DNA from 4 places in the Cedecea davisae genome. Region 2 is predicted to be linked to each of the others. Evidence: predicted binding sites of a transcription regulator. Region 2 holds the regulator's gene; each other region holds the start of a gene.
The links. The regulator PurR, encoded in region 2, represses purine synthesis genes. The targets are predictions, from matches to a motif close to CANGCAAACGTTTGCNTG.

Region 1 (8,075 bases), 2.5 Mb from region 2:
GAGGTTTATCGGGTGCAAAGCAAACCGCCTCGGCACCGGCACGGGACAGCGCCAGCAGCGTTAGCACCGCCTCGTGGATTTCGCTGCCGTCGTAAACGCCACAGCCACTTAGCACTACGCCGATTCTCTTCATTTGAACGCTCCTTTACTTAAAGCCTGCTTCAGTATCAGCCGAACCATTTGCTCGTTATGCTTCACATATTTTACTGATTCACGTAACAAATATTTCAAGCTTTGCTATCTTATATGGCTGACGGCCCGCGAATTGCTGGTTGTGCCATTAATTAATTCAACGCTTAAAAAAGGCGCAACCCTGTTTTCCCTGGTGTTGGCGCAGTATTCGCGCACCCCGGCCTGGCCGGGGTCATTTTTTTCCGGCTTCGGCTACCCACGCTTTTAATACGTTAACGTCGTGCTGCCACTCTTGTTTCAGCTCTTCGATCCATTCGCCAACGTTATCTGACCACGCGGGTAAATCCGGCGACTGAATCTGCTGGGCAACCTGCTGTAAATGGCGCAGGCCGACCGAGCCAGCCGCGCCTTTAATTTTATGCCCCTCTTCCACCACGCCTTTGTTATCACGCGCGGTCATATTGGAATCGAGCACTTCTAAATAACCCGGCATCATTTTTTCGAACATCGCCAGGCCATCGGTTATTAATTTTGGCCCTACCAGCTCGATATATTGCTCAAGCATGGGAATATCGAGCAGCGCTTGCTGTTTTTCACTATCGACTTTTGTCACCACAGGCTCCTTGTCCGTTATCTGGTTATCCCAGAACTTTTGGATCATCGACATCAGTGCCGGCACGGCGAGCGGTTTACTCAACACGTCATCCATTCCGGCTTCCAGGTACTCGGTCTTGTTTTTCAGCACGTTAGCGGTAAGCGCCACCAGCGGCGGCAGCTCACTTTTGCTAAAGCGTTTATTCAGCTCGCGGGAGATATCCAGCCCGGTCATGTCCGGCAACTGGATGTCCAGCAGCACGAGGTCATATTCCCCCGGAATAAACATCTCCAGCGCTTCTTTCCCGGTCATCGCCACATCAACGCTGTTCCCCAGCTTTTCGAGTACCGAGCGCGCCACGATGACGTTCAGCTCGATATCCTCCACCAGCAGGACGTGCAGGGCCGGCAGCGGCATCTCGTCGTCGTCGAGCGTATCCTCAACCTCTTCGGCCACGCTTGGCGCCTGCACGGTTAAGGTAAACAGCGAGCCTTCACCCGGCTTGCTGGTCACGGTAATATCGCCCCCCATGCTCTTCGCCAGGCGGCGCGATACCGCAAGGCCAATACCGGTGCCGGTCGCCGGTTTACCACCGTGGCTGTCTTTCACCTGGTAGTACATGGCAAAAATTTTGTCCTGCTCATCCTGAGGGATGCCGATACCCGAATCCTGCACTTCAAAGCGCAGGCAGCTCTCCTCTTCATAACGAACCCGCACCGTCACCAGCCCGCCTTTCGGGGTAAACTTCACCGCATTGCTGATAAGGTTCCACAGAATCTGGCGCAGGCGCGTGCCGTCCGTCACCACTTTATGCGGCAGCGGCAACGTCGGATCCATAACAAACGATAGCCCTTTTTGCTGAGCCTGCAGGCCGGAGAGGTTTTCGAGGTCGGCAAGGAAGCTGGTGAAATCCACCGGCTGATTATCAAGCTGCACTTTGCGGCGCTCAAGTTTGTCCATGTCGATAATATCGTTGAAGATATTGCCGAGAGTGATGGCCGAAACGTGAATGGTTTTCAGGTAATTGGTCTGTTCGGCGCTCAGGTCGGTATCCAGCAGAATACGGCTCAGGCCGACGATGCCGTTAAGCGGCGTGCGCAGCTCGTGGCTGATAGTAGAGATAAACGTGGTCTTATCCCGGCTGGCGCGTTCCAGGGCATCCTGGTAGCGTTTACGCTCGGTAATATCACGCCCAAAGCCCATCAGGCCATGGCGTTTCCCCACGCGGTCGTAATAAGGCACTTTACGAATTTCGAAGCAGGCTTTGCGCCCGTCCGGGTAATCAAGCCACTGCTCGTAGGTTAGCGACACGTTGTGGCGGAAGACTTTCTCGTCGGTCTCCAGCACTTTTTCGGCGGCCTCGGCAGAGTAAACGTCCTGCGGTTTGAGGTGGATTAGCTGCTTTTCGCTTTTCCCGGTCAACAGCTCCATCGCCCGGTTACAGCCTGAGAATTCTTTATCTTCGTTGCGGTAGAACACCAGGTCAGGGGAGGCATCAAGGAAGGAGCGCAGGAAAGAGGACTGCTGCTCAAGCCGGATTTGCGTCTCTTCACGCTCCTGCATCTCCACTTTAAGCTGCTCAAGCATAGTCTGGCGCTCGGCTTCCGCCTTCACGCGGTCGGCAATTTCCTGGTTGAGCTGGGCGATATTATCTTTTAGCTGGACGTTGAGGATCAGGTCACGCTCGCGCATCTCCTCAAGTTTTTCCACCAGCTTCGACAGGCGCTGCCTGGACTCTTCAAGCTGCTCAACAACAACCGACAGGAAGTAGACCGCCCACGGCGTAATCAACAACCCAAAAAAGATGGAGCGAACAACATCGATGCTTTCGACCTGGCCGCGCAGCAGCATGGTGACGGCCATCTGCACCACCATCGCCAGCACGACCAGAGCCGAAGCCAGCAGCAGGGAGAAGCGCACTAACCCCAGCTTCACCATAAGATCGACGTAATACTGCGCTAATAACCGGATTTGCTTCATGGAACCCTTCCTTCGCCGTGGATGCGCTAAATATACCGCAAAAAGGGCTAACGCTCAGGTATTACGAAAGAAGTGAGAGATCCCACGGCGTACCCAGAGCCGATCCTTGCGTTCCATGTTCCAGCAGGTAGCGATCTATCTCCACCATCGCCGTCCAGCGGTTTTCACACCATAAAGGCGCCAGCAGCGTAGGGCGGCGTGCGCTGGCGGAGATGCGGTGAAACACCACGTCGAGGGGCGTATGGCGAATCATCTCTGCGGCGGTTTGCACGTATTCCTCAAGCTCAATGCCGCCGAGGCGGCCCGCACGCCAGCTTTTCGCCATAATGCTGCCTTCAACAATGTGTAGCGGATGCAGCTTCAGGCCATCCACGCCGGTTTCCACCACCCGCTCCAGCGTTTCCATGCACTGCTGCTGCCCCTCGCCGGGCAAACCTACAATCAGGTGGCTACAGACTTTCAAACCACGGGCACGCGCCCGCCGCGTGGTTTCTTGATAGCAGGCAAAATCATGCCCCCGGTTGATACGGTGCAGGGTTTTATCGTTCGCCGTCTGTAGACCCAGCTCCAGCCAGACCTCGTACCCTTGTTCGCGGTATTCGCTTAGCAAATCGAGCACGCTGTCGGGCACGCAGTCCGGGCGGGTTCCTACACACAGGCCGACAATGCTGGCCTGGCTCACCGCCTGCTGATACATCGAACGCAATACCTGAACCTCTGCCCAGGTGCTGGTGTAGGCCTGAAAATAAGCCAGATAGCGCTGCGCGCGATCCACGCGGCTGGCCTGCCGCGCGAGCTGCACGGCAATAGAGTTGTGCTGCTGTTCTTCATCGGCAAAAGAGGCGACATTGCAAAAAGTGCAGCCCCCGCGCCCGATAGTACCGTCGCGATTCGGGCAGCTAAACCCGCCGTGAAGCGAAAGCTTGTGGACCTTTTGCCCGTAACGACGAGAGAGATCGCCGCCAAACATATTGACTAATTTCTGTAACTGCATAATCTGATGGGCCGTCCCGAAAAAGGGGCCTAGCCTGCCATTTTCTGTTCGCCCCGGCGATGACCTGGATCAATCGCTTCGGCGCAGCTTTATCTATTGAATAACCATTCAAAATTAGTGCAATTTTATCCACTCCAAGCGTAATTACTTTTCCTTATGACGCATCCCTTTATTTAAAGAATATGACGCCCGGTGAAAAACAGTGTCATGCTGCACGCCGCGAGGGTTAGGCAGCATATCGTGCTGGCAATATCATTCATGCCAGCATGGTCTGGAGTTTCACGGGCTTTCGGATAGTGAGGACGATCACATAAAGCCCGACGTTAGCAGACCTTTCTGAATGTGCAAAAAAGACAAAAAAATCTTCTTATTCATATCGTTAACCCACTCTTAGCACAATTATGTATAAATAAGAATGCCATTTGACCTGTGTGCTCTTTCCCGATAAGTTGGAAATCCGCTGGAAGCTTTCTGGATGGGTTCTGTGCCCATCATATTTATGCAGTAATTGAGATTCCCTCTAAAGCAAGTCCTCAACACTTGTGACACCGGATGCGTTGGACATTAAGAGGGCGACACGCGAGGCAAGCGTAAGATGCGCAAACCCCGTCGCCATGCCCTTGCTGCGTCCACGCGCAAACGGTTGGGGGTAACGTAGAGCCTGGGGAGGTTCACTGATATGTTGTACGATAAATCCCTCGAGAAGGATAACTGTGGTTTCGGCCTGATCGCCCACATAGAAGGCGAACCTAGCCACAAGGTAGTGCGTACCGCTATTCACGCACTGGCCCGTATGCAGCACCGCGGCGCGATTCTGGCCGACGGTAAAACCGGTGATGGTTGCGGCCTGTTGCTGCAAAAACCGGATCGTTTCTTCCGCATCGTTGCAGAAGAGCGCAATTGGCGTTTAGCTAAAAACTATGCCGTTGGCATGATTTTCTTAAGCCAGGATGACGCGCTTGCCCGCGCCAGCCGCCGCATTGTTGAAGAAGAGCTGCAAAACGAAACCCTGTCTATTGTTGGCTGGCGCGAAGTGCCGGTTAATAAAGATGTGCTCGGTGAAATCGCCCTCTCCTCTCTGCCACGTATTGAGCAAATTTTCGTTAATGCCCCGGCGGGCTGGCGTCCTCGCGATATGGAACGTCGCCTGTTCATCGCCCGTCGCCGTATCGAAAAACGCATCCAGGAAGACAAAGACTTCTATATCTGTAGTCTCTCTAACCTGGTGAACATTTATAAAGGTCTGTGTATGCCGGCGGATTTGCCGCGCTTCTACCTGGACCTGGCGGATCTGCGCCTGGAATCAGCCATTTGCCTGTTCCACCAGCGCTTCTCCACCAACACCGTACCTCGCTGGCCTCTGGCTCAGCCGTTCCGCTATCTGGCGCACAACGGCGAGATCAACACCATTACCGGTAACCGCCAGTGGGCACGCGCCCGTACCTACAAATTCCAGACACCGTTGATTCCTGACCTGCACGACGCCGCGCCGTTCGTCAACGAAACCGGCTCTGACTCCAGCTCCATGGATAACATGCTTGAGCTGCTGCTGGCGGGCGGGATGGATATCGTTCGCGCCATGCGTCTGCTGGTTCCGCCAGCCTGGCAGAACAACCCGAACATGGACCCGGAGCTGCGCGCCTTCTTTGACTTTAACTCCATGCACATGGAGCCGTGGGACGGCCCGGCCGGTATCGTTATGTCCGACGGGCGTTTCGCCGCCTGTAACCTGGACCGTAACGGCCTGCGCCCGGCGCGCTACGTTATTACCAAAGATAAGCTCATCACCTGCGCGTCCGAGGTTGGGATCTGGGATTACCAGCCGGACGAAGTGGTTGAAAAAGGCCGCGTTGGCCCCGGCGAGCTGATGGTTATCGATACCCGCGTTGGCCGTATTCTGCATTCCGCAGAGACCGACAACGATCTGAAAAGCCGCCATCCTTACAAAGAGTGGATGGAGAAAAACGTTCGCCGCCTGGTGCCTTTTGAAGAGCTGCCGGACGAACGCGTCGGCACTCGCGAAATGGATGACGACACGCTCGCCAGCTATCAGAAGCAGTTTAACTACAGCAGCGAAGAGCTGGACTCGGTCATTCGCGTGCTGGGCGAGAACGGCCAGGAAGCCGTTGGCTCAATGGGCGATGATACCCCGTTTGCCGTGCTTTCCAGCCAGCCACGCATTATTTATGACTACTTCCGCCAGCAGTTTGCACAGGTGACTAACCCACCTATCGACCCGCTGCGTGAAGCCCACGTTATGTCGCTGGCCACCAGCATTGGCCGCGAAATGAACGTCTTCTGCGAAGCGGAAGGCCAGGCCCACCGCCTGAGCTTCAAATCGCCAATCCTGCTGTGGTCCGATTTCCAGCAACTGACCACGCTGGAAGAAGAGCATTATCGCGCCGATACGCTCGACATCACTTATGACGTGACCGAGAAATCACTGCACGAAACCGTAGCGGCGCTGTGCGACGAAGCCGAACGTATGGTTCGCAACGGCACGGTATTGCTGGTGCTGTCCGACCGTAATATTGCCAAAAACCGCCTGCCGGTTCCGGCTCCGATGGCCGTTGGCGCAATCCAGACTCGCCTTGTGGACAAGAGCCTGCGCTGCGACGCTAACATCATCGTTGAAACCGCCAGCGCCCGCGACCCGCACCACTTTGCGGTTCTGCTCGGCTTTGGCGCCACCGCAATCTACCCATACCTCGCTTATGAAACTCTGGCGAAGCTGGTTGATAACGGCGCAATCGACAGAAACTACCGCACGGTGATGCAGAACTACCGCAACGGGATCAATAAAGGGCTGTACAAGATCATGTCCAAAATGGGCATCTCGACTATCGCCTCTTACCGCTGCTCCAAACTGTTTGAAGCCGTCGGCCTGCACAAAGAAGTGTCCGAGCTTTGCTTCCAGGGTGCAGTCAGCCGCATCGGCGGCGCGGGCTTCGCCGACTTCCAGCAGGATCTGCTGAACCTGTCCAAGCGTGCCTGGCTGGTGCGTAAGCCGCTGGATCAGGGCGGGCAGCTGAAGTTCGTCCACGGCGGTGAATACCACGCCTATAACCCGGACGTGGTTCAGACGCTGCAAAAAGCGGTGCAAAGCGGCGACTATGGCGATTACCAGCAGTACGCGAAGCTGGTCAACGAGCGCCCGGTGGCAACGCTGCGCGACATGCTGACCCTGAACCCGCAGGATGAGTCCGTCAAAATTGAAGACGTTGAGCCAGCCAGCGAGCTGTTTAAACGCTTTGATACCGCGGCGATGTCCATCGGAGCATTAAGCCCGGAGGCACACGAGTCGCTGGCCGAAGCAATGAACAGCATCGGCGGTAATTCCAACTCCGGCGAAGGCGGCGAAGATCCTGCCCGCTACGGCACCAACAAAGTATCACGCATCAAGCAGGTGGCTTCCGGCCGCTTCGGCGTAACACCAGCCTACCTGGTCAACGCCGACGTTATCCAGATTAAAGTTGCTCAGGGCGCTAAGCCGGGCGAAGGCGGCCAGCTGCCGGGTGATAAAGTGACGCCGTACATCGCGAAACTGCGCTACTCCGTGCCGGGCGTGACGCTGATTTCTCCGCCACCGCACCACGATATTTACTCTATCGAGGACCTGGCGCAGCTGATTTTCGACCTTAAACAGGTCAACCCGAAAGCGATGATCTCCGTGAAGCTGGTTTCTGAACCGGGCGTCGGCACCATCGCGACCGGCGTGGCGAAAGCCTATGCCGACCTGATTACCATCGCCGGTTATGACGGCGGCACGGGTGCCAGCCCGCTTTCTTCCGTGAAATACGCTGGCTGCCCGTGGGAGCTTGGCCTGGTAGAAACCCAGCAGGCTCTGGTAGCAAACGGTCTGCGTCACAAGATCCGCCTGCAGGTGGATGGCGGCCTGAAAACCGGCCTCGATATCATTAAAGCGGCTATTCTCGGCGCGGAAAGCTTCGGCTTCGGCACCGGGCCAATGGTTGCCCTGGGCTGTAAATACCTGCGTATTTGCCACCTGAACAACTGCGCGACCGGCGTAGCAACCCAGGATGACAAGCTGCGTAAGAACCACTATCACGGCCTGCCGTTCAAAGTGACCAATTACTTTGAATTTATCGCCCGCGAAACCCGCGAGCTGATGGCGCTGCTGGGCGTGAAGCGTCTGGTGGACTTAATTGGCCGCACGGATCTGCTGAAAGAGCTGGAAGGCTTTACCGCCAAGCAGCAGAAGCTCGATCTCTCGGCGCTGCTGAAAACCGCAGAACCGATGCCGGGCAAAGCGGTGTACTGCACCGAGCACAACCCGCCGTTTGACAAAGGCGACCTGAACGCACAGCTGTTAACCCAGGCGCAGCCGTATGTTGATGACAAGCAGAGCAAAAC
Region 2 (8,075 bases):
GGCGCCAGCCTGCGATGCACGGCTGGAGGAGTACTGCATCGCATAGCCCAGCACCGCGAGTAAAATTGTCGCCAGCATTACGCTGGTGGTGGTGAGCAGCGGGGTGGCGACCAGCCAGGAAACCATCAGGCTTGCCAGGAAGCAAAGCCCCAGCTGTAGCGTGTTTTGTAGCGCGGCGGCCTTGCCGGTTGCCTGAGGGAATGGCAGCAGGGCGGAGGCCACAACGATAGGGTAAATTGCCCCGTTGGCAATCGCCATCACGCAGAATGGGATCAGCAGCAGCGTCAGGTTGGCATAGCCGCTCACCGCTACGGCCCAGGTGGCAACAATGCTCAACGCATACAGCGCCAGCAGCCAAGGCAGCAGCTGTTTCCCCTGCCATTTTTGCAGCGCGCTGCGGCAGCCATAGCCGCCAATCAGGAAGGCGACGGTCTGCGGCATATAGCTCAGGCCAATAACAGACGGGCTGTAGCCCATCTCATTAAGGATAAACGGCGAACCGGTTAACCAGGCGAAGAAGCTGGCTGAGCAGGCAGCATAAATCAGCACATTGCTGCTATAGGTGCGCGAGCGTAATAAAGAGAAGAAGCTGACTTTATTGTCTTCAGTTTGCGGGTGATGCTGGGTGCGCGGCTTGAGGCGCAGGGTGGGGATCATCAGCAGCAGGGCGATGGCGAACAGCACGGCAAAAATAGCCTGCCATTCAAAATGGTTAAGCAGCCAGCTGCCGAGCAGCGGCGCAAGCGCGGGTGAAAGCCCTACCAGCGGCATAATGGTGGCAAAGATGCGGCCCGCGCGGTTGGCAGGATAATAATCCGTGACCAGCGCCTGCCAGCTCACGGCGGCGGAGCAGACGCCAACGGCCTGAATAAAACGCAGGACCAGCAGCGTGGCGGCGTCTTCGACCCACAGCATGCCGATACAGCCGACGGCAAACAGCCCCAGGCCAATCAGCAGAATAGGTTTACGCCCGAAGCGGTCTGACAGCGGGCCCCACATTAACTGCGCGAAGGCAAACCCGGCGAGGAACAGGCTCAGGCTGGCGCTGACCGCCGAGGCGTTAGTCCCCAGATCTTGCTGAATGGCGGCGAAGGCGGGCAGATACATGTCGGTGGCGAGGAAGCCAAGCACACTCAGCCCGGCAAGCCAGATAAGAAATCCCTTTGATGGTTGCATAGTTTTCTCTTGATTTTGATAGCAGGTTAACGGGGCAGGAGTCTACGGAGTGCAAAAGCGCTTGTGAAACGCTAATATTTGCGAGTTGCATTCAAAATTTTTGCAGGCAAAAAACATGTGGTCTGAATATTCTCTGGAGGTCGTTGACGCGGTGGCGCGCAACGGCAGTTTTAGCGGGGCGGCCCAGGAGCTGCATCGCGTGCCTTCTGCCATAAGCTATACGGTACGTCAGCTCGAAGAATGGCTGGCCGTGCCGCTGTTTGAACGTCGCCATCGCGATGTTGAGTTAACCGCCGCCGGAGCCTTTTTTCTTAAAGAAGGGCGTTCTGTTATCAAAAAAATGATGGCAACCCGCCAGCAGTGCCAGCAGATAGCCAACGGCTGGCGCGGGCATCTCTCCATCGCGGTGGACAATATCGTGAAGCCGGAGCGGACCCGCCAGCTGGTGCTGGATTTTTATCGTCACTTCCCGGATATCGAACTGCGGGTGTTTCAGGAAGTGTTCAACGGCGTGTGGGACGCGCTGGCGGACGAGCGGGTTGAGGCGGCTATAGGCGCAACTCAGGCCATTCCTGTAGGGGGGCGCTATGCGTTCCGGGATATGGGGGCGTTAAGCTGGCGTTGCGTGGTTTCCTCCGGGCATCCGCTTGCGCAACACGAAGGTGTTATTCCTGATGATGAGCTAAGGGCATGGCCGTCGCTGGTGCTGGAAGATACTTCACGTTCTCTGCCCAAGCGCATTACCTGGTTGCTGGATAACCAGCGCAGAGTCGTGGTGCCGGACTGGGCTTCGGGGGCGGACTGCCTGAGTGCGGGCCTGTGCATTGGCATGGTGCCCGCCCACATTGCTAAGCCATGGCTGGACGGCGGCGAGTGGCGGGAGCTGACGCTGGAAAATCCGTTCCCGGATGCGGCCTGTTGCCTGACCTGGCGGCAGGACGATGCCTCGCCGGCTTTAAGCTGGCTGCTGGACTACCTCGGGGACAGCGAGACGATGAATCAGGAATGGCTGCAGGAGCCGGGGCGGCAAAACCCGGCTCCGCTGAGCGTTTAGCGGCGGTAGTCGCGGAACGGACCGTCGGCAACCGAGCGGCGCTCGATCAGGCGCGGATGCACCTCAATAGTCTGCGACTCTTCGCGTTTGTTAACAATACGGTCGAGCAGCATATTAAAGGCGGTTTCACCCAGGCGCTCTTTCGGCTGGTGAATAGTGGTTAACGCCGGAGAGAAGTAGCGGGCGTTGCGCACGTTATCGTAGCCGATGATGGAGATATCCTGCGGCACGCGCAGTCCCATCTCATCCGCTGCGCAAATGGCGCCCATTGCCATAATATCGCCACCGCAGAATACCGCGGTAGGGCGATGAGGCTGGTTAAGCAACTGCTGCATGGCGCGGTAGCCGGACTCCGGCTCAAAGTCGCCCTGAACCACCCAGTTCTCCGGCACCTTGATATTGGCCTCTTCAAGCGCCTTGAGGAACCCGGCATGGCGACCGCCGCCGGTGTTGCGTTCCAGCTGGCCGGGAATAGCGCCGATGTCGCGATGGCCGCGCTCAATCAGATAGCGGCCAGCGAGATAGCCGCCGTGGAAGGCGTTATCGATGACCGAGTCGGTAAAGTCGGCGCGGGCTTCGCCCCAGTCCATGACCACCATCGGAATATGGCGGTACTCTTCCAAAGTGGAGAGCAGCGTTTCCGGGTACTCGGAGCACATCACCAGCAGCCCATCAACGCGTTTTTGCGCCATCATCGACAGGTAGGCGCGCTGCTTATCAAAGTTGTTGTGCGCATTACCGAGGATCAGGGTATAGCCTTTGGCGAAGCAGCTATTTTCAACCGACTCAATAATTTCGGCAAAATAGGGCGCTTCGCTGGAGGTTGCCAGCAGGCCAATAGATTTGGTGTGGTTGACCTTCAGGCTGCGGGCTACGGCGCTCGGAGAATAATGCAGCTCTTTGATGGCCGCCCAAACGGCGTTGCGCGTCTCTTCCGCAACAAAACGGGTCTTGTTGATGACATGTGACACAGTTGTAGTGGAAACGTTTGCGCGTTTCGCTACGTCCTTAATCGTTGCCATTAGATGTCACTCCAGACCATATCGTAAACTCCTGATAACTCATGTGTTAAACGTTTGCCTTCGCTAACTCCTGGGGCAACACGTTGGTTGCAGGCCTGTCGGGAATGCGACATACAGCGGGAGGAGGGCGTTGCCGGGCGATACGCGGTAAATTAGCGAAGGATTTTGGCTTATCCCGGAGCAAAGTGGAAGAGGGAAAACCGAGATCTGTGCAAATCCAGCAGGATTTTTATCGCCAATTGTGGGAAAATCACCCCACTTACACTTTGTAGGGAAATAAAGGAGCTTACGATGAGTACCGATCTGAAGTTTTCCGTGGTGACCACGGTTGTCGTACTGAGCTTGATTGTTGCCGGTGCGCTAACCGCCGTACTGCACTGATTTAATAAGGGCCGCTCAATGCGGCCCTTAACATTTCTGGCAAACAGAGAAACGTCTTGCTCTCTGGTTATCAGGCGGCGAGGTTTTTCGCCACGAAGCTCCAGTTTACCAGCGCCCAGAAATGCTCAAGGTACACCGGGCGAGCGTTACGGTAATCGATATAGTAGGCGTGTTCCCAGACATCCACGGTCAGCAGCGGCGTGGCGTCGGTCGTCAGCGGCGTTCCGGCATTCGCGGTAGAAACAATAGCCAGGCCGCCATCGCTATTTTTCACAAGCCAGGTCCAGCCCGAACCAAAGTTTTTAATTGCCGCTTCACTAAACTGCTTTTTAAACGCCTCAAAGCTGCCAAACGCCTGGTTAATTTTAGCCAGAAGCTCACCCGTTGGCTCTCCGCCAGCGTTCGGTGCCAGGCAGTGCCAGTAGAAGGTATGGTTCCAGACCTGAGCCGCGTTATTGAAAATTCCACCTTCTGAACTTTTCACTATCTGTTCTAACGTTTTCCCTTCAAACGGGCTGCCTTTTACCAGGTTGTTCAGGTTAGTGACGTAGGTCTGGTGATGCTTACCGTAGTGGTATTCCAGGGTTTCGGCCGAGATGTGGGGCGCGAGAGCGTCTTTGCCATAGGGCAGGGCGGGTAGTTCGAACGACATTGCTTCACTCCTTGTTATTTTGAGTACACCAAATAACTACTTTTATTGTGGTTATTAGGGTAACAAATTGAAAGAGTGTGCAAAAGCAGAAAGGCACTGCCCGTTGCCGGGCAGTTCAGTATTTAGCGGATGGTTTTCGGAGTCATCACGCGGCGGGCGCCGACGTAGTGACGCTGCCAGTAATCTTCGCTCAGGGAGGTAATCTGGATATCGCGGCCGCTGCGCGGAGACTGGATAAACTTGCCGTTGCCGACGTAGACACCCACATGATCGGCGGTGCCGCGCCCCTGGGTGCGGAAGAACACTAAATCGCCGCTTTCCAGCTCGCCACGGCCAACCGACGCGGCATCACGCAGGTGATACATTTCGTTTGCGGTGCGCGGGATACGGATGTTAACCAGATCTTTGTAGGCGTAATAAATGAGGCCGCTGCAGTCAAAACCGGTACGAGGCGAAGTGCCGCCCCAGCGATAAGGCTTACCAATCTGGCCCATCAGTTTGTTCATTGCCGTTTTCTGTGCTTTCTGCACCCGGACTTTATGCGCCTGAGCGATAGTCTGGTTTTTTTCTGCCTTCACCTTTACGCACTGTTTTTTATGCCCTTTACGGTGGGTACATTTTTCAGTGAAGGTGGCGGCGGTTGGCTGAATGGCCAATTTCTGAGAGGTTTTTTTACTGCTGCTTGCGAGGGTTTTGCTTTTGCCGGAGGTTTTGTTCTTTGCGACTTTGCTTTTTGCCTGAACGGTTTCTTTCTTTCCGGACTTCTTTGTGGAGCTGGTGCTGACCTTTGTTTTTGCTTTCTCTTTGACCTTGCTGCTTTTACCTGAGGTCTTCGCCGGGTGGCTTTTCTGTGCAGCATGGTGACGGACGTGCTCGGACGCCTGCGCCAAAGGAGTATAGGGCAAAGCAAATAGCAGAGCACATAGCGTGATAGAGATTTTATTTATCCGCGCCACTCGTCAATCCCCTGATAAATGAAAGCACGATGCTAACCATCATGCCTGCGTATGATTTTTGCGAAACCCGACGATTCTAATGCATAAAAGCCGATAATGTTAATAGGCAATTACTATTTAACGGTCAAAAGTGGAAGCTGGTGCTAAAAAATTAATCATTCCCGGGGGTTATCTGCTGTTTTATTGATCGTGGATGGAGCAAATTGCTAATTTTCGCGCGGCTGAAAAGTGTTATTCTTAAAGCATGTTTGCATCGCCGCGCATTCCAGGGAAAAACCTTTCTAAAATTGGTGTTTTCTGGCCGGGGTGCAACTGGCTACAATGGCAGACTGTTGCCGTATCAAGGTTTGAGGAAGCAAGACAATGAGCACTATTGAAAAAATTCAAAACCAGATCGCTGAGAACCCGATTCTTCTCTATATGAAAGGTTCCCCGAAGCTGCCGAGCTGCGGCTTCTCCGCTCAGGCCGTTCAGGCACTTTCCGCCTGCGGCGAGCGTTTTGCCTATGTTGATATTTTGCAGAACCCGGACATTCGCGCCGAGCTGCCGAAATACGCGAACTGGCCGACCTTCCCGCAGCTGTGGGTTGACGGCGAACTGGTTGGCGGCTGCGACATCATCATCGAGATGTACCAGCGCGGCGAATTGCAGTCCCTGATTAAAGAGACCGCAGAGAAGTACAAATCTCAGGAGTCAGGCGCGGAGTAATCCCGCCCGGCGAACAAAAAAGCGACCCTCGGGTCGCTTTTTTTATGCTTCGCACTCGGGTTCTTCCGCCGGGGGCAGAGGCCAGCCGCCGAGGCGCTTCCAGCGGTTGACGATTTCGCAGAACAGCAGGGCGGTTTGCTCGGTGTCGTACAGCGCGGAGTGTGCCTGGCTGCTGTCAAATTTTTGGCCAGCGGCAATACAGGCTTTTGCCAGCACCGTTTGGCCTAGTGCCAGCCCGCTTAGCGCGGCGGTATCAAACGTCACGAACGGGTGGAACGGATTACGCTTCAGCGAGGCGCGCTCGGCGGCGGCCATCATAAAGCTGTGATCGAAGGTTGCGTTGTGCGCCACCATAATCGCGCGGCTGCATCCGCTGTCCTTAATCCCTTTGCGCACGGCTTTAAAGATGGCGTGCAGCGCATCGTATTCGCTGACTGCACCGCGCAGCGGGTTGTGCGGGTCAATGCCGTTAAAGGCCAGCGCTTCAGGCTGAAGATTAGCGCCTTCAAACGGATCGACATGGAAATGCAGCGTTTCATCGGGGGATAACCAGCCGTTTTCATCCATTTTCAGGGTAACGGCGGCGATTTCCAGTAACGCATCAGTTTTGGCGTTAAAACCCGCGGTTTCAACATCAATAACCACCGGATAAAAACCACGGAAACGGTCGCACAGGCCATGCAGTTGCGTGTTGTCTGACATCAGATTCTCTTAATACGGGGAAAATGCAGCGCGCATTATGGCAAATTTCGGGGAGTGTTGCAGTATTGGGCGCACATTGCGCCCATTGCCTAACGAAAAAATCAGTTACCCAGGCCTTTGCCCGCGTGCTTCTCTTCGATCAGTTCAATTTTATAGCCGTCGGGATCTTCCACGAAGGCGATAACGGTGGTGCCGCCTTTAACCGGGCCCGCTTCGCGGGTAACGTTGCCGCCGTTGTTGCGAATGCGTTCGCAGGCTTCAGCCGCGTTGTCCACGCTTAAGGCGATGTGGCCGTAAGCGGTGCCGAGATCGTAGCTGTCCACGCCCCAGTTGTAGGTCAGTTCGATAACTGCGGTGTCGCTTTCATCCCCGTAGCCAACAAAGGCGAGAGAGTATTTATATTCGGTGTTTTCGCTGGTGCGCAGCAGTTTCATGCCCAGCACTTTGGTGTAAAACTCGATGGAGCGTTGCAGATCGCCAACGCGCAGCATGGTATGAAGTAGACGCATAAAATCCTCGTCGAATGAAACAGTTATTAGCACAAGCTTTGAGTATAGCGGCGATCGCTCGCCGCTATCAATGAAAGGAACTTCGGTATTACAGAGTTGGGTAGTCGGTGTAGCCTTCGGCACCGCCGCCGTAGAAGGACTCAGGGCGCTGCGGGTTCAGGTCAGCATTGGCCTGCAGGCGGGCAACCAGGTCCGGGTTGGCGATGAATGCGCGGCCAAAGGCTACCGCATCAATCAAACCTTTGGTGATCAGGTCTTCCGCTTTTTCAGGCGTATAGGCACCGGCACCGATAATCACGCCGCTGAAGCGCTCGCGCACTTTCTCGCGGAAGGCTTCGGTGTACGGCTCGCCGCCTGCCCAGTCAGGTTCGGACATATGCAGATATGCGATACCGCGCTTGCCCAGCTCTTCAATCAGGTACAGAGCGTCGTCTTCTTCGTTCGGGCCGTTATCCACGTTCTGGAAGGAGCCAATCGGGGAAACGCGGATCCCGATGCGATCGGCGCTCCACTCTTTGATCCCCGCGTCCACCACCTCAAGCACCAGGCGAGCGCGATTTTCGCGGCTGCCGCCGTACTCGTCGGTACGGTGGTTAGAAGAAGGGGACAGGAACTGGTGCAGCAGGTAGCCGTGGGCGGAGTGCAGTTCTACCAGGTCGAAACCGGCGTCACGCGCGTTGCCAATCGCCTGACGGAAGTCATTGACGATACCCGGGATTTCGCTGGTTTCCAGCGCGCGAGGCATCGAAGTATCTTCGCGAACCGCGTTACCGTTTTCATCACGCAGCGAAGTGCGGGTACCGGCGATAATTGCGGATGGCGCAACGGGAGCCTGCTGGTCTGGCTGGAGGGTGTTGTGGGAAATACGACCGGTATGCCACAGCTGAACGGCCATATGGCCCTTCGCCGCATGTA
Region 3 (8,075 bases), 1.9 Mb from region 2:
ACAAAACGACCGTTATCGCACTGCGCGAAATCGAAGAAGGGTTGATAACCAACCAGATCCTCGATGTGCGTGAGCGCCAGGAACAGCAAGAGCAGGAAGCCGCAGAACTGCAGGCCGTTACTGCTATTGCTGAAGGTCGTCGTTAATTAGCCCGCGGGTAGCCCTTGTATCTGTTTGAGAGCCTGAATCAGCTGATTCAAAACTATCTGCCCGAGGAGCAAATCAAGCGCCTTCGGCAGGCATACCTTGTCGCGCGTGATGCTCACGAGGGACAAACTCGTTCAAGCGGTGAACCCTATATCACCCATCCGGTAGCCGTCGCCTGCATTCTGGCCGAGATGAAACTCGACCATGAAACGCTAATGGCGGCGCTGCTGCATGATGTGATTGAAGACACCCCTGCCACCTACCAGGATATGGAACAACTGTTTGGCAAAAGCGTTGCCGAGCTGGTGGAAGGGGTCTCTAAGCTAGACAAACTGAAGTTCCGCGATAAGAAAGAGGCGCAGGCCGAAAACTTCCGCAAAATGATCATGGCGATGGTGCAGGACATCCGCGTCATCTTGATCAAGCTCGCAGACCGCACCCACAATATGCGAACCCTGGGTTCACTGCGCCCGGACAAGCGCCGCCGCATTGCCCGTGAAACCCTCGAAATCTACAGCCCGCTGGCCCACCGCCTTGGTATTCATCATCTGAAAACCGAACTGGAAGAGCTAGGCTTTGAAGCGCTTTACCCGAACCGTTACCGCGTAATTAAAGAAGTGGTAAAAGCGGCGCGCGGTAACCGCAAAGAGATGATTCAAAAAATCCTCTCAGAAATCGACGGACGTTTGCAGGAAGCCGGTATTCCATGCCGCGTCAGCGGTCGCGAAAAACACCTTTACTCCATTTACTGCAAGATGACGCTCAAAGAGCAGCGTTTCCATTCAATTATGGACATCTACGCTTTCCGCGTAATCGTTCACGATATGGATACCTGTTACCGCGTACTCGGGCAGATGCACAGCCTCTATAAACCGCGTCCAGGCCGGGTTAAGGACTATATTGCCATTCCAAAAGCGAACGGCTATCAGTCCCTGCACACTTCAATGATCGGGCCACACGGCGTGCCGGTTGAAGTGCAAATCCGTACCGAAGATATGGATCAGATGGCGGAAATGGGGGTTGCTGCGCACTGGGCTTATAAAGAGCAGGGCGAAAGCAGCACAACCGCACAAATCCGCGCCCAGCGCTGGATGCAAAGCCTGCTGGAGCTTCAGCAAAGCGCAGGCAGCTCGTTTGAATTTATCGAGAGCGTAAAATCCGATCTGTTCCCGGATGAGATTTACGTTTTCACCCCGGAAGGCCGCATCGTGGAGCTGCCTGCGGGCGCAACGCCGGTGGATTTTGCCTATGCGGTTCATACCGACATCGGCCATGCCTGCGTAGGCGCACGCGTAGACCGCCAGCCTTATCCGCTGTCACAGTCGCTGACCAGCGGCCAGACTATCGAAATCATCACCGCGCCGGGCGCACGCCCGAATGCCGCGTGGCTCAATTTTGTCGTCAGCTCCAAAGCACGCGCCAAAATTCGCCAGATGCTGAAAAACCTCAAGCGCGACGACTCCGTCAGCCTTGGGCGTCGCCTGCTCAACCATGCGCTGGGCGGCAGCCGCAAGCTTGCCGAGATCCCGGCCGAGAACGTTCAGCGCGAGCTGGAACGCATGAAGCTGGCGTCTCTTGACGACCTGCTGGCAGAAATCGGCCTCGGCAACGCGATGAGCGTGGTGGTGGCAAAAAACCTTCAGGGTGAAGCTCCGGTCACCTCACAACCCGGCTCGGCGACGACGTCAACCCACAGCAACTTGCCAATCAAAGGCGCTGACGGCGTACTGATTACCTTCGCCAAGTGCTGTCGCCCTATCCCGGGAGATCCTATCGTTGCTCACGTCAGCCCTGGAAAAGGGTTGGTTATCCACCATGAGTCCTGTCGAAATATTCGTGGCTACCAGAAAGAGCCTGAGAAGTTTATGGCGGTAGAGTGGGATAAAGAGACCGAGCAGGAATTCATTACCGAGATCAAGGTGGACATGTTCAACCACCAGGGCGCGCTGGCCAACCTGACTGCGGCTATCAACACCGCGGGTTCTAATATTCAGAGCCTGAATACCGAAGAGAAAGACGGCCGCGTTTACAGCGCCTTTATTCGACTGACCGCCCGGGACCGCGTCCATCTGGCAAACATCATGCGCAAGATCCGCGTGATGCCGGATGTGATTAAAGTTACCCGCAACAGAAACTAGTGTTATGAATCCTCAACGTTATGCGCGTATTTGCGAGATGCTCGCCAGACGCCAGCCTGACCTGACCGTTTGCATGGAGCAGGTGCACAAGCCCCATAACGTCTCCGCAATAATTCGTACCGCCGATGCCGTCGGCGTGCATGAAGTGCACGCGGTCTGGCCGGGAAGCCGTATGCGCACCATGGCCTCCTCGGCCGCGGGCAGCAACTCGTGGGTAGAAGTGAAAACCCACGCCACCATCGGCGAAGCCGTTAGCCAGCTAAAAAGCAGCGGTATGCAAATTCTGGCAACCAACCTTTCCGACAAAGCCGTAGATTTCCGCGAGATAGACTATACGCGCCCAACCTGCATTCTGATGGGCCAGGAAAAAACCGGTATTACCGCAGAAGCGCTGGCTCTCGCAGACCAGGACATCATTATTCCGATGACGGGCATGGTGCAGTCGCTCAACGTCTCCGTCGCTTCCGCGCTGATTCTTTATGAAGCCCAGCGCCAGCGTCAGAACGCAGGTATGTACCAGCGCGAAAATAGCGCACTGCCGGAAGCCGAGCAGCAAAGACTGTTATTTGAAGGCGGTTACCCGGTGCTGGCGAATGTGTCCCGCCGCAAAGGCCTGCCTTACCCACATGTGAATCAGCAAGGTGAGATAGAAGCTGATGCCGCATGGTGGGCAACGATGCAGTCCGCGGAGTAAGCCATGAAAGGCCGCCTGCTGGATGCCATACCGTTAAGCACGCTTGCCGGAGTGGGTGCCAGCCAGAGCGGAAAGCTGGCCAAAATTGGCCTGCACACCCTCCAGGATCTGCTGCTTCATCTGCCTCTGCGTTACGAAGACCGCACCCATCTTTATTCGATTAACGACCTGCTACCCGGCGTTTACGCCACGGTGGAAGGCGAAGTGCTGAACTGCAATATCACTTTCGGCGGCCGCCGCATGATGACCTGCCAGATAAGCGACGGCACCGGCATACTGACGATGCGTTTCTTCAACTTCAACGCGGCGATGAAAAATAGCCTTGCCACCGGCAAGCGCGTACTAGCTTACGGCGAGGCCAAACGCGGTAAATATGGCGCGGAGATGATCCACCCGGAATACCGTATTCAGGGCGACCTGAGCACTCCTGAGCTACAGGAAACGCTAACCCCTGTTTATCCGACAACCGAAGGTATTCGCCAGGCCACGCTGCGTAAGCTAACGGACCAGGCGCTTGAGTTACTGGATACCTGCGCCATTACCGAACTGCTGCCTACCGAGCTGAGTCAGGGCATGATTAGCCTGCCCGAAGCCCTGCGTACTTTGCACCGGCCTCCGCCGGACATGAAGCTTGCCGACCTCGAAACCGGTAAACACCCTGCTCAGCAGCGCCTCATTCTGGAAGAGCTGCTCGCCCACAACCTGAGTATGCTCGCTCTGCGAGCCGGGGCGCAGCGCTACCATGCCCTGCCGCTAACCAATCACGACGAGCTAAAAAATGGGCTGCTGGCGGCGCTGCCGTTTAAACCAACCGGGGCGCAGGCGCGCGTAGTCGCTGAGATAGAGCAGGATTTAGCGAAGGACGTGCCGATGATGCGCCTGGTACAGGGTGATGTTGGCTCAGGCAAAACGCTGGTTGCCGCGCTTGCCGCGCTGCGGGCTATTGCGCACGGCAAACAAGTTGGCCTGATGGCCCCCACCGAACTGCTGGCAGAGCAGCACGCCAATAACTTCCGCCAGTGGTTTGCTCCGCTGGGCATAGAAGTGGGCTGGCTGGCCGGGAAGCAGAAAGGTAAAGCGAGGATTGCGCAACAGGAAGCCATTGCCAGCGGCCAGGTTTCTATGGTGGTGGGTACTCACGCTATTTTCCAGGAACAGGTACAGTTTGCCGGCCTGGCGCTGGTTATCATTGATGAACAGCACCGCTTTGGCGTTCACCAGCGCCTTGCGTTGTGGGAAAAAGGCCAGATACAGGGCTTCCACCCTCATCAGCTGATCATGACCGCCACGCCTATCCCACGCACCCTGGCGATGACCGCATACGCCGATCTTGATACCTCGATTATTGACGAGCTGCCGCCGGGCCGCACGCCGGTTACCACGGTGGCAATAGCCGATACGCGCCGCAATGAAATTATCGAACGAGTGCGCAGCGCCTGCCGCGATGAAGGCCGCCAGGCCTACTGGGTTTGTACCCTGATAGAAGAGTCGGAGCTGCTGGAAGCCCAGGCGGCAGAAGTGACGTGGGAAGAGCTAAAAGGCGCATTGCCGGAGCTTAACGTCGGCCTGGTGCACGGCCGCATGAAGCCGCAGGAGAAGCAGGCGGTTATGCAGGCCTTTAAGCAGGGCGAACTGCATCTCCTGGTTGCGACGACGGTCATCGAAGTCGGCGTGGACGTGCCCAATGCCAGCCTGATGATCATCGAAAACCCGGAGCGTCTGGGTCTTGCGCAACTCCACCAGCTTCGCGGTCGCGTTGGCCGAGGCGCGGTTGCTTCCCACTGCGTACTGCTTTATAAATCGCCGCTGTCGAAAACCGCCCAGCTGCGCCTGCAGGTGCTAAGGGACAGTAATGACGGTTTCGTTATCGCGCAGAAAGATCTCGAAATCCGGGGGCCAGGCGAACTGCTCGGCACCCGCCAGACCGGCACCGCTGAGTTCAAAGTTGCCGACCTGCTGCGGGACCAGGGGATGATCCCGCAGGTTCAGCGCCTGGCGCGCCATATTCATGAGCGCTATCCCGAGCAGGCTCTGGCGCTCATCGAGCGATGGATGCCGGAAACCGAGCGTTATTCAAACGCTTAGCCAAACAGCGGCAGCATCAGGAACAGCTTGATAACGACCGCGTTTACAATATCGATAAAGAACGCCCCGACCATCGGCACCACCAGAAACGCCATATGCGAAGGGCCAAAACGCTCGGTAATAGCCTGCATGTTAGCAATCGCCGTTGGCGTTGCGCCCATACCAAATCCGCAATGCCCCGCAGCCAGCACCGCCGCGTCGTAGTTTTTGCCCATCAAACGCCAGGTGACAAAGATGGCATACAGCGCCATAAACAGCGTTTGTACCGCCAGAATGGCCAGCATCGGCAGCGCGAGGGAAGCCAGCTCCCAGAGCTTGAGGCTCATCAACGCCATCGCCAGGAACAGCGACAGACTGACGTTGCCGAGTACCGAAACCGCACGTTCGAATACACGATAAAAGCCCATAATTGCCAGCGCATTGCTGAGGATCACGCCGACAAACAGCACGCAGACAAACGTCGGCAGCTCAAACGCCGTACCTTGCAAAAGCCCGGCCACGACACGCCCTGCCGTCAGGCATATGGCTATCAGGGCGATGGTTTCTATCAGCACCAGGGAAGTTATCACGCGGCCAACGTCAGGCTTTTCAAAAGCCCCCGGGATCTCATTGTCTTCCGGCGCACCGTTTGGCGTTGAGGAGTGCTTAACCAAATAGCGGGCAACCGGGCCGCCGATTAAACCGCCCAGAACCAGACCAAAGGTTGCACAGGCCATGGCCACTTCCGTCGCATTCTGGAAGCCATAGCGCTCGGTGAACAGCTTGCTCCATGCCGCCCCCGTACCGTGGCCGCCGGAAAGCGTAATCGAACCGGCAAGCAGTCCCATCAACGGATCTAATCCCAACATGCTTGCCATACCGATACCGATGGCGTTTTGCATCACCAGCAGCCCGACGACGACAAACAGGAAAATTCCCACCACTCTTCCGCCCTTGCGCAAACTGGCGATATTAGCGTTAAGCCCGATAGTGGCGAAGAATGCGAGCATCAGGGGGTCTCTGAGGCTCATATCAAACTCAATTTCCCAGCCCATGCTTTTTTTCAGCACCAGCAGCGCAACGGCTATCAGCAAGCCACCGGCGACCGGCTCAGGAATGGTGTACTTCTTTAGAAAGGGGACCGAATGGACCATTTTTCGCCCCAGCAGTAAAACAAGCGTGGCGGCGACCAGAGTAGAAAGCGTATCAAGATGAAACATTGCAGTGCTCCTTTTTGCGCATGCCTGACAGCGCGCTTGATTATCCTTTGCTGTTATTTCCCCTCTTTGGGAAATCAGCTGCCATATTTTAACCAAAAACAGGGTGAAAGTTATAACTAACGGCAGAGTTATGAAATTTCACTCTTATTGACTTTTACTGGCAATCGTTTGCTTTTGCCGCCCAGTCCGTTAAAATCAGCGCTTTTCCAGCCACGAGATAACCTCTGATGTCCGTAAATGCCGTCGAGTCAGAAAATGCGCAACCGGTTGCGCAGACTCATCCGAGCGAACTGATCTATCGCCTTGAAGACCGCCCGCCGCTTCCGCAAACGCTTTTCGCCGCCTGTCAGCACCTACTGGCCATGTTTGTTGCGGTTATTACTCCGGCGCTGCTGATTTGCCAGGCATTAGGATTACCGGCATCAGACACTCAGCACATCATCAGTATGTCGCTGTTCGCCTCCGGCGTAGCCTCAATTATTCAAATCAAAGCCTGGGGGCCGGTTGGCTCTGGCCTGCTGTCGATTCAGGGAACCAGCTTTAACTTTGTTTCACCGCTGATTATGGGCGGTATGGCGCTGAAAAACGGCGGTGCCGACGTGCCGACAATGATGGCCGCGCTGTTCGGTACTTTGATGCTCGCCAGCTGCACGGAAATGGTTATTTCCCGCGTATTGCATCTCGCCCGCCGCATCATTACCCCGCTGGTTTCCGGCGTGGTGGTCATGATTATCGGCCTGTCGCTGATTCAGGTCGGGCTGACCTCCATCGGCGGCGGCTATGGTGCGATGGCCGATCACTCTTTTGGCGCGCCTAAAAACCTGCTGCTGGCCGGAGCCGTGCTGTTGGTCATCATTCTGCTTAACCGCCAGCGTAACCCTTACCTGCGCGTAGCCTCGCTGGTTATCGCGATGGCCGTCGGCTATCTGCTGGCCTGGGCACTCGACATGCTGCCTGCCAGCACCGCACCGACCAATACCAGCCTGATTACGGTTCCAACGCCGCTGTATTACGGCCTGGGCATTGACTGGAGCCTGCTTATCCCGCTGATGCTGGTATTTATGGTGACTTCGCTGGAAACCATCGGCGATATTACCGCCACCTCAGACGTTTCAGAGCAGCCGGTTTCCGGCCCGTTGTATATGAAACGCCTCAAGGGCGGCGTGCTGGCAAATGGCCTGAACTCCTGCGTTTCGGCGGTGTTCAACACCTTCCCCAACTCCTGCTTCGGCCAGAACAACGGCGTGATTCAGTTGACCGGCGTAGCCAGCCGCTACGTGGGCTTTGTGGTGGCGCTGATGCTGATTGTGCTCGGCCTGTTCCCGGCGGTAAGCGGCTTCGTGCAGCATATCCCTGAGCCGGTGCTCGGCGGCGCAACTATCGTCATGTTCGGGACTATCGCCGCCTCCGGCGTGCGCATCGTCTCCCGCGAGCCGTTAAACCGCCGCGCTATTATGATAATTGCCCTGTCTCTCGCCGTGGGTCTTGGCGTATCACAGCAGCCGCTGATTTTGCAGTTCGCGCCTGACTGGATGAAAACTCTGCTCTCTTCAGGTATCGCCGCCGGCGGTATTACGGCCATCGTTCTGAACCTGATTTTCCCGCCGGAAAAAGAGTAATATCCTCACGCGCCGGCGATCTTTTTGCCGGCGCGAAACCTCCTCTGACAATCCCTTCCTTGAGCTAAAGCGGTAAATGGGGCATAACACCCTTACCGAAACTTCATGGGACGGAAGACAATGAAATTTCTCGGAAAGCTAATTCTTGCTCTGCTGGGCCTGGTGATTCTGGCGCTGGTCGCCTTTTATATTT
Region 4 (8,075 bases), 1.9 Mb from region 2:
TTTCAAATACCGGCTGCCGCCGCTTATGCTCTGCTCAGCATCCAGTCGGTCGGTGATACCGAGGCTTTGGGCGGTATTTTTGGTCAGCATCATTAAGCCGCGCACCCCGGTCGGCGAAGTGGCGTGGGTGTCCCAGTGTGATTCCTGGTAAGAGATTGCCGCCAGCAGAGGCCAGTCTATTTCGTCGGCGTACTTTTCAAATAGCAGCTGCAGGTCTGGTAAGACGGAGTCCACCGCGTTAAGGAAAGTACGGGTATCGACATAATCAAAATCGCCGACGTGGCCGAGGTATTTTTCCTCAAGCCGCGCCAGCGTGCCGTCGCTGCTGATTTGATTATAAAAATCGAGCAGGGCGGCGCTCATGCTGTCGTCGCTGTCGCGGGTTGAAAACCAGGTGACGGGTTGCTCGTCGGTAACGTCCAGCGCAACGGCCAGCTGCGGATGGACGCGCTGGAAAATACTGATAGCGATGGAGTCAGAAATAGTAAAAGCGATGGTGCCGTCAACGACCTGCTGCAACAGCTGGTTGCTGGTCTGTTTGGCCGCAATGCTCCAGCTAAGGTCAGGATACTGGCTCTCTTTCAGTTTCTGAAGATCGCTTACCACGGCCTGGCCCGAAGAGAGCACCAGCTGATTGTCCTTCACGCCAGCCAGCGTTTTTGGGCGCGGGCTGCCCACGCGATACACCATCTGCTGAGAGACGGAATAGTAAGTAGGCCCTGCCTGGTAATTGCTGCTGCGGCGCGAGTTGTACACCAGCCCGGCGGCAAGCAGGTCGGCTTTATCGTTGTCCAGGTCATCAAACAGCACGTTGATATCCGGGCGTACGGTAATTTTGAGCTTTACGCCCAGGTAATCGGCAAATTGGCTCGCCAGCTCATAATCCAGCCCGGACGCCTTACCGTTAATCAATGTATAGGTCAGCGGAGATGAGATTGTACTGGCGCGCAAAACCCCCCGCGCTTTAATCGCGGCGATGCGGTTTTCGGTCTGATTGAAACCTGGAATGGAGGGCCATAATGCCACTGCCAGCAACAAGGTGACGATACCGATAAGCAGATAATTAATCTTTATTCTTTTCAAATAGATAACATTCTGCAGCGGGTTAAGTCTCAGCCAACAATAAACATGATTTATATGAACCTCGTGTGTTGATGAGGCGCATTTTGCGTAAGAAAACGCCAGTAAGCAACTTTTAAGAATATATCGTTTAGTTTTCGCACAATAAAAACTTCTGCTGTTATTTATACGCAAACGGTTTCGTCAGGGCGGAGGATTCTCTATAATACCGCCCGTTTTCCCCCCTTCGCCCTGAAGACGAGAGATCTTTAATGATGGAAATTCTGCGTGGTTCGCCTGCTCTTTCGGCATTTCGTATCAACAAACTCCTGGCCCGTTTTAACGATGCTAACCTTCCGGTAAGCGATATTTATGCCGAGTATGTTCATTTTGCCGACCTCGATGCGCCGCTGAACTCGGATGAGCTCGCGCGTCTGCAACGGCTGTTGAAGTATGGCCCAACCCTCGCAGAACACGCGCCGACCGGCACCCTGCTGCTGGTTACGCCACGCCCGGGCACTATCTCCCCGTGGTCTTCTAAAGCGACCGACATCGCCCATAACTGTGACTTGCCTCAGGTAAAACGCCTCGAGCGCGGCGTGGCCTGGTATGTTACCGGCAGCACGCTGACCGCCGCACAGTGGCAGGATGTTGCCGCTCTGCTGCACGACCGCATGATGGAGAGCGTATTCGGTTCTCTGGACGACGCGCAACAGCTGTTCGCCCAACATCAGCCGGCTCCGGTTCAGAGCGTTGACCTGCTGGGGCAGGGGCGTGAAGCGCTGGTGGAGGCTAACCTACGCCTTGGCCTGGCGCTGGCGGAAGACGAAATCGACTATTTACAGGCTGCGTTCAACAAGCTTGGCCGCAACCCGAACGACATCGAGCTTTATATGTTTGCTCAGGCAAACTCCGAGCACTGTCGTCATAAAATTTTTAACGCCGATTGGGTTATCGACGGTGAAAAACAGCCGAAGTCGCTGTTTAAGATGATCAAAAATACCTTCGAGAAAACGCCGGATTACGTGCTGTCTGCCTACAAAGACAACGCCGCGGTAATGGAAGGTTCCGCCGTTGGCCGCTTCTTTGCCGACCGCGAAGCAGGGCGCTACGACTTCCATCAGGAAGAAGCGCATATCCTGATGAAGGTAGAAACCCACAATCACCCGACCGCCATTTCTCCATGGCCGGGGGCCGCAACCGGCTCCGGTGGCGAAATCCGTGATGAAGGCGCAACAGGGCGCGGCGCTAAGCCAAAAGCAGGTCTGGTGGGCTTCTCCGTATCCAACCTTCGTATTCCCGGCTTTGAACAGCCGTGGGAGCAGGATTTTGGCAAACCTGACCGTATCGTCACCGCGCTGGATATTATGACCGAAGGCCCGCTTGGCGGAGCCGCGTTTAACAACGAATTCGGTCGCCCGGCGCTAACCGGCTACTTCCGTACCTACGAAGAGCAGGTCAATAGCCATAACGGCGTGGAGCTGCGTGGCTACCACAAACCTATTATGTTGGCTGGCGGCATCGGCAATATCCGCGCCGACCACGTTCAGAAAGGTGAAATCACTCCGGGCGCCAAACTTATTGTCCTCGGCGGCCCGGCAATGAATATCGGCCTCGGCGGCGGGGCGGCTTCTTCTATGGCATCCGGCCAGTCCGACGCGGATCTGGACTTTGCCTCAGTACAGCGCGACAACCCGGAAATGGAACGTCGTTGCCAGGAAGTTATCGACCGCTGCTGGCAGCTGGGCGAAGACAACCCGATTCTCTTCATCCACGATGTGGGCGCGGGCGGTTTGTCCAACGCCATGCCGGAACTGGTGAGCGACGGCGGTCGCGGGGGCCGCTTTGAGCTGCGTGATATCCTTAACGACGAGCCGGGTATGAGCCCGCTGGAAGTCTGGTGTAACGAATCCCAGGAACGTTATGTGCTGGCCGTTGCGCCTGAACAGCTGCCATTGTTCGATGAACTGTGCCGCCGCGAACGTGCGCCTTATGCGGTTATCGGCGAAGCCACAACCGAACAGCATCTGACCCTCAACGACAGCCATTTCGACAACCAGCCAATCGACATGCCGCTGGACGTGCTGCTGGGTAAAACGCCGAAAATGGAGCGTAACGTTGAGACGCTAAAAGCGAAGGGTGATGCCTTCGACAGCAGCGCTATTTCCATTGCCGACGCGGTAAACCGCGTACTGCACTTGCCAACCGTGGCGGAAAAAACCTTCCTGGTTACCATTGGCGACCGCACCGTTACCGGCATGGTTTCCCGTGACCAGATGGTTGGCCCGTGGCAGATTCCTGTCGCGAACTGCGCGGTGACTACCGCCAGCCTCGACAGCTACTACGGTGAGGCAATGTCTCTCGGCGAACGTGCTCCTGTGGCTCTGCTGGACTTTGCCGCCTCCGCCCGCCTGGCGGTTGGCGAAGCGCTGACCAACATCGCAGCGACCCAAATCGGTTCCCTGAAACGCATTAAACTGTCCGCCAACTGGATGGCCGCCGCAGGCCACCCTGGCGAAGATGCTGGCCTGTATGAAGCCGTTAAAGCCGTAGGCGAAGAGCTTTGCCCGGCGCTGGGTATCACTATTCCGGTGGGTAAAGACTCTATGTCGATGAAAACCCGCTGGCAGGAAGGTAACGAGCAGCGCGAGATGACCTCTCCGCTGTCGCTAGTTATTACCGCCTTTGCCCGCGTGGAAGACGTGCGTGCTACCGTGACTCCTCAGTTGAGCACCGAAGACAACGCCCTGCTGCTGATCGACTTAGGCGCTGGCCACAATGCTCTGGGCGCTACCGCGCTGGCCCAGGTTTACCGCCAACTGGGTGATAAACCTGCTGATGTCCGCAGCGTTGAGCAACTGAAAGGCTTCTGGAATGCGATGCAGGCGCTGGTAGCCGAACGCAAACTGCTGGCCTGGCACGACCGCTCTGACGGTGGCCTGCTGGTTACGCTGGCTGAAATGGCCTTTACCGGCCACTGCGGCGTGGATGTTGATATCGCGAGCCTGGGTGCGGACCGTCTGGCTGCGTTGTTCAATGAAGAACTGGGCGGGGTTATCCAGGTTCGCGCCGAAGATCGCGCGGCGGTGGAAGCGCTGCTGGCGGAGAACGGCCTGGCAAACTGCGTGCATTACCTCGGCAAAGCCGTTGCGGGTGACCGCTTCAACATTAGTGCCGACGGCCATGCGGTGTTTAGCGAAAGCCGCAGCACGCTGCGTATGTGGTGGGCGGAAACAACCTGGCAGATGCAGCGCCTGCGTGATAACCCGGACTGCGCGGATGAAGAACATAAAGCCAAGGCGAATGAAAACGATCCTGGCCTGAACGTGAAGCTGAGCTTCGATATTAAAGAAGACATCGCCGCACCGTACATCGCCACCGGCGCACGGCCTAAAGTCGCGATTCTGCGCGAGCAGGGCGTTAACTCCCACGTTGAGATGGCTGCCGCTTTCCATCGCGCGGGCTTCGACGCCATCGACGTTCATATGAGCGACCTACTGGCTGGCCGTACCGGCCTTGAGGACTTCCATACGCTGGTAGCGTGCGGCGGCTTCTCTTACGGAGACGTGCTGGGCGCGGGTGAAGGCTGGGCGAAGTCCATTCTGTTTAACCAGCGCGTTCGCGACGAGTTTGAAACCTTCTTCCACCGCCCTGAAACCCTGGCGCTGGGCGTGTGCAACGGCTGCCAGATGATGTCCAACCTGCGTGAGCTGATCCCGGGTAGCAGCCTCTGGCCTCGCTTTGTACGCAACCTCTCAGACCGTTTCGAGGCGCGTTTCAGCCTGGTAGAGGTCACCTCCAGCCCGTCGCTGCTGTTGCAGGGCATGGCCGGTTCCCATATGCCGATTGCCGTTTCTCACGGAGAGGGGCATGTGGAGGTTCGTGATGCCGCGCATCTGGCCGCGCTGGAGAGCAAAGGCCTGGTAGCGCTGCGCTTTGTGGACAACTTCGGCAACGCGACCGAAACCTACCCGGCAAACCCGAACGGGTCGCCAAACGGGATAACCGCGGTGAGCAGCGAAAACGGGCGCGTCACCATTATGATGCCGCACCCTGAGCGCGTATTCCGCACCGTGAGCAACTCCTGGCATCCGGCTGAGTGGGGCGAAGATAGCCCGTGGATGCGTATTTTCCGCAACGCACGTAAGCAACTGGGCTGATTACCCTCACCCCGACCCTCTCCCTGAAAGGGAGAGGGGGGAAAAGAAGGGGAACAAGCTAAAGCTCCAATCCAGTTCCCTCGCCCCTTGTACATACCGGAGACATGGTGAACACTTGTTCGGGGACATGGTAGACACTTACAACTACGGCATAAGAACCCTCTTCCGGAGTCGCTTATGCCCTGGGATGCGAGAGATACCATGTCATTACGTCACGAGTTTGTTCACTTTGCCTCGCAGGACGGGGCTAACATCCGGGCGCTCTGTCGCCACTTCGGCATCGCGCCCGCCACCGGATATAAGTGGCTTTGCCGCTTTCTCGAGGCCGGACTTCCCGGCCTCGCTGACCGCTCACGGGCTCCCCATCATTCTCCCAACGCCACCGCCGCTCAGGTGGCTGACCTGTTACAGCAGGCACACCTGGCCCATCCCCGCTGGGGAGCCCGCAAGATTAAGGCCTGGCTGGAAGCGCAGGGGCACCACCTTCCTGCCGTCAGTACCGTGCACAACCTGATGCACCGTCACGGCCTGCTACCCGGTGTACCGCCGGGTATCCCCTCTGCCGGTCGCTTCGAACACGGCAGGCCGAACGCCCTCTGGCAGATGGATTTTAAGGGACACTTTCCCTTCGCCGGTGGGCGCAGCCATCCCCTCACGCTGCTGGACGACCACTCCCGGTTTTCACTCTGCCTGACGCACTGCGACAACGAGCGGCGTGAGACCGTGCAGTCACATCTGACAAAGGTGTTTGAGCGCTATGGCCTGCCGGAGAGGATGACCATGGATAACGGGGCGCCCTGGGGAGACACCACCGGGACCTGGACCGCGCTGGAGCTGTGGCTGATGCGTCAGGGTATCCGGGTGGGGCACTCGCGGCCTTATCATCCCCAGACGCAGGGCAAGCTCGAGCGTTTTCACCGCAGTCTGAAGGCGGAGGTTCTGCAGGGGAAATGGTTCACGGACAGCGACCAGCTCCAGCGGGTATTTGACCACTGGCGGGAGGTCTATAACTTTGAACGCCCGCATGAGGGACTGAATATGGCGGTCCCGGGTTCGCGCTATCAGCCTTCGGCCAGACAGTACAGAAGCGATGCTCCCGGGCCGGAGTACGATGACGGCGTGGCGGTAAGAAAAGTGGATATCAGTGGAAGCCTGAGCATCAGAGGTATCAGCCTGAAAGCGGGCAAAGCGTTCAGGGGAGAGCGAGTGGGGCTGAAGGAAAGCGGTGAGGACGGTTGTTATGAGGTGTGGTGGTACAGCACGAAAGTGGGAATGATCGACCTGAAGAACCGGTCGATCATCATGGGTAAAAGATGTTAAAAGGTGTTCACTATGTCCCCGAACATCTGTCTACTATGTCCCCGGAACGTACACCCCTTTGGGGAGAGGGTTAGGGTGAGGGGCTTTTTTTGTCACTAAATCCCGACACCTGCGCTTTTATTGTGTCTCCAATTAGAGACATTTAACTTGTTGATTTTAAATGCTATAAAAAATCAATCATTAAGGTGTTGTGGATTGGCGACATTGAGGTGAAAAAAACACCAGAATATATTTTCGATTTAAATCTTTAATTGCATTTAAAAACAATGCATTAATGTACATCCATCAATGTTGGCATAATTCCTGCTATATAACGACCAGTGGCTCATTCAATTTCTTATGTCAGCGTCTTTTCAGACAGACTACATAAACCGCCGAATGACGCACAAAAAGGTGCCTGCCGTCCGACTTTTGATAAATGCCTTCTGGCTTATCATGCTCCGGGCGAAACGTTGAGTAAGGCGCCGCCTAATTTCACAGCAAAGGCAGGGTTTTTTACCCTGCCTTTGTCGTTTCTGATAAACGAGCCTTCCAACCATTCGCAATCGCGGCTAGCATCGTGTCATACAGGTAATGTGAGATGAAGCTATTGAACCAGTGGCATTTTTTCCCGCGCTCTCTGCGCCAGCTCGTCATGATGGCCTTTTTACTGGTGCTCGTGCCGCTGCTGGTCCTCGCCTGGCAGGCGTGGCAGAGTCTGAACGCCCTTAGCGCCCAGGCCGCGCTCACCAACCGCACCACGCTGATTGATGCCCGCCGCAGCGAAGCAATGACCAATATCGCGTTGGAAATGGAACGCAGCTACAGACAATACTGCGTGCTTGACGATGCTCGCCTGGCGCAGCTTTACCAGGAGCAGCGGCAGCGCTATGCCCAGATGCTGGAAGCCCACTCCTCGGTATTACCTGACCCAAAACTTTATCAGTCACTCAGCCAGTCATTGAGCGACCTCGCTACGCTGAAGTGCAAAAACAGCGGACCGGAGGCTCAGGCGGCAGGCCAGCTTGAACAGTTCGCCGCCGCTAACGCAGAAATGGTGCAGGCTACCCGTACCGTCGTGTTCTCACGCGGGCAGCAGCTACAGCAGGAAATTGCCGAACGCGGGCAGTTCTTCGGCTGGCAGGCGCTGGTGCTTTTCCTACTCAGCCTCGGGCTGGTGATTATCTTTACCCGTATGATTATCGGCCCGGTTAAGGGTATTGAGCGGATGATCAACCGCCTCGGTGAGGGACGAACGCTCGGCAATAGCGAAGTGTTCAAGGGGCCAAAAGAGCTGCGCTCGGTCGGGCAGCGTATTGTCTGGCTTAGCGAGCGCCTTGCGTGGCTTGAGTCCCAGCGGCACGAATTTTTGCGCCACCTTTCTCACGAGTTAAAAACCCCGCTTGCCAGTATGCGGGAGGGAACCGAGCTGCTGGCAGACCAGGTCGCCGGGCCGCTTAATGCCGACCAAAAAGAAGTGGTCGAAATCCTCGATAACAGCAGCCGTCATCTGCAAAAATTGATTGAGCAACTGTTGGATTACAACCGCAAGCTGGC

Region 1: gltB (glutamate synthase large subunit) is a predicted target of PurR. The motif match lies at 4,334-4,351, and genes of this name have one in related genera.
Region 3: ACG1VR_RS22750 (NCS2 family protein) is a predicted target of PurR. The motif match lies at 6,421-6,438, and genes of this name have one in related genera.
Region 4: purL (phosphoribosylformylglycinamidine synthase) is a predicted target of PurR. The motif match lies at 1,248-1,265, and genes of this name have one in related genera.

What each region holds. Positions count from the first base shown of each region.
Region 1 covers NZ_CP172054.1:325,343-333,417, reverse strand. Annotated here, with positions in the region: gene elbB (isoprenoid biosynthesis glyoxalase ElbB) at 1-133, opposite strand, end outside; gene arcB (aerobic respiration two-component sensor histidine kinase ArcB) at 365-2,707, opposite strand; gene ACG1VR_RS02025 (TIGR01212 family radical SAM protein) at 2,769-3,701, opposite strand; gene gltB (glutamate synthase large subunit) at 4,381-8,075, shown strand, end outside.
Region 2 covers NZ_CP172054.1:2,807,944-2,816,018, reverse strand. Annotated here, with positions in the region: gene punC (purine nucleoside transporter PunC) at 1-1,176, opposite strand, end outside; gene punR (DNA-binding transcriptional activator PunR) at 1,292-2,230, shown strand; gene purR (HTH-type transcriptional repressor PurR) at 2,227-3,252, opposite strand; gene ACG1VR_RS13435 (YnhF family membrane protein) at 3,544-3,633, shown strand; gene sodB (superoxide dismutase [Fe]) at 3,704-4,285, opposite strand; gene ACG1VR_RS13425 (NlpC/P60 family protein) at 4,408-5,241, opposite strand; gene ACG1VR_RS13420 (Grx4 family monothiol glutaredoxin) at 5,605-5,949, shown strand; gene rnt (ribonuclease T) at 5,992-6,651, opposite strand; gene gloA (lactoylglutathione lyase) at 6,753-7,160, opposite strand; gene ACG1VR_RS13405 (alkene reductase) at 7,249-8,075, opposite strand, start outside.
Region 3 covers NZ_CP172054.1:4,748,417-4,756,491, forward strand. Annotated here, with positions in the region: gene rpoZ (DNA-directed RNA polymerase subunit omega) at 1-146, shown strand, start outside; gene spoT (bifunctional GTP diphosphokinase/guanosine-3',5'-bis pyrophosphate 3'-pyrophosphohydrolase) at 165-2,285, shown strand; gene trmH (tRNA (guanosine(18)-2'-O)-methyltransferase TrmH) at 2,290-2,979, shown strand; gene recG (ATP-dependent DNA helicase RecG) at 2,983-5,064, shown strand; gene gltS (sodium/glutamate symporter) at 5,061-6,263, opposite strand; gene ACG1VR_RS22750 (NCS2 family protein) at 6,491-7,882, shown strand; gene ACG1VR_RS22755 (AsmA family protein) at 8,003-8,075, shown strand, end outside.
Region 4 covers NZ_CP172054.1:957,273-965,347, forward strand. Annotated here, with positions in the region: gene mltF (membrane-bound lytic murein transglycosylase MltF) at 1-1,083, opposite strand, end outside; gene purL (phosphoribosylformylglycinamidine synthase) at 1,332-5,219, shown strand; gene ACG1VR_RS05140 (IS481 family transposase) at 5,397-6,539, shown strand; gene ACG1VR_RS05145 (sensor histidine kinase) at 7,120-8,075, shown strand, end outside.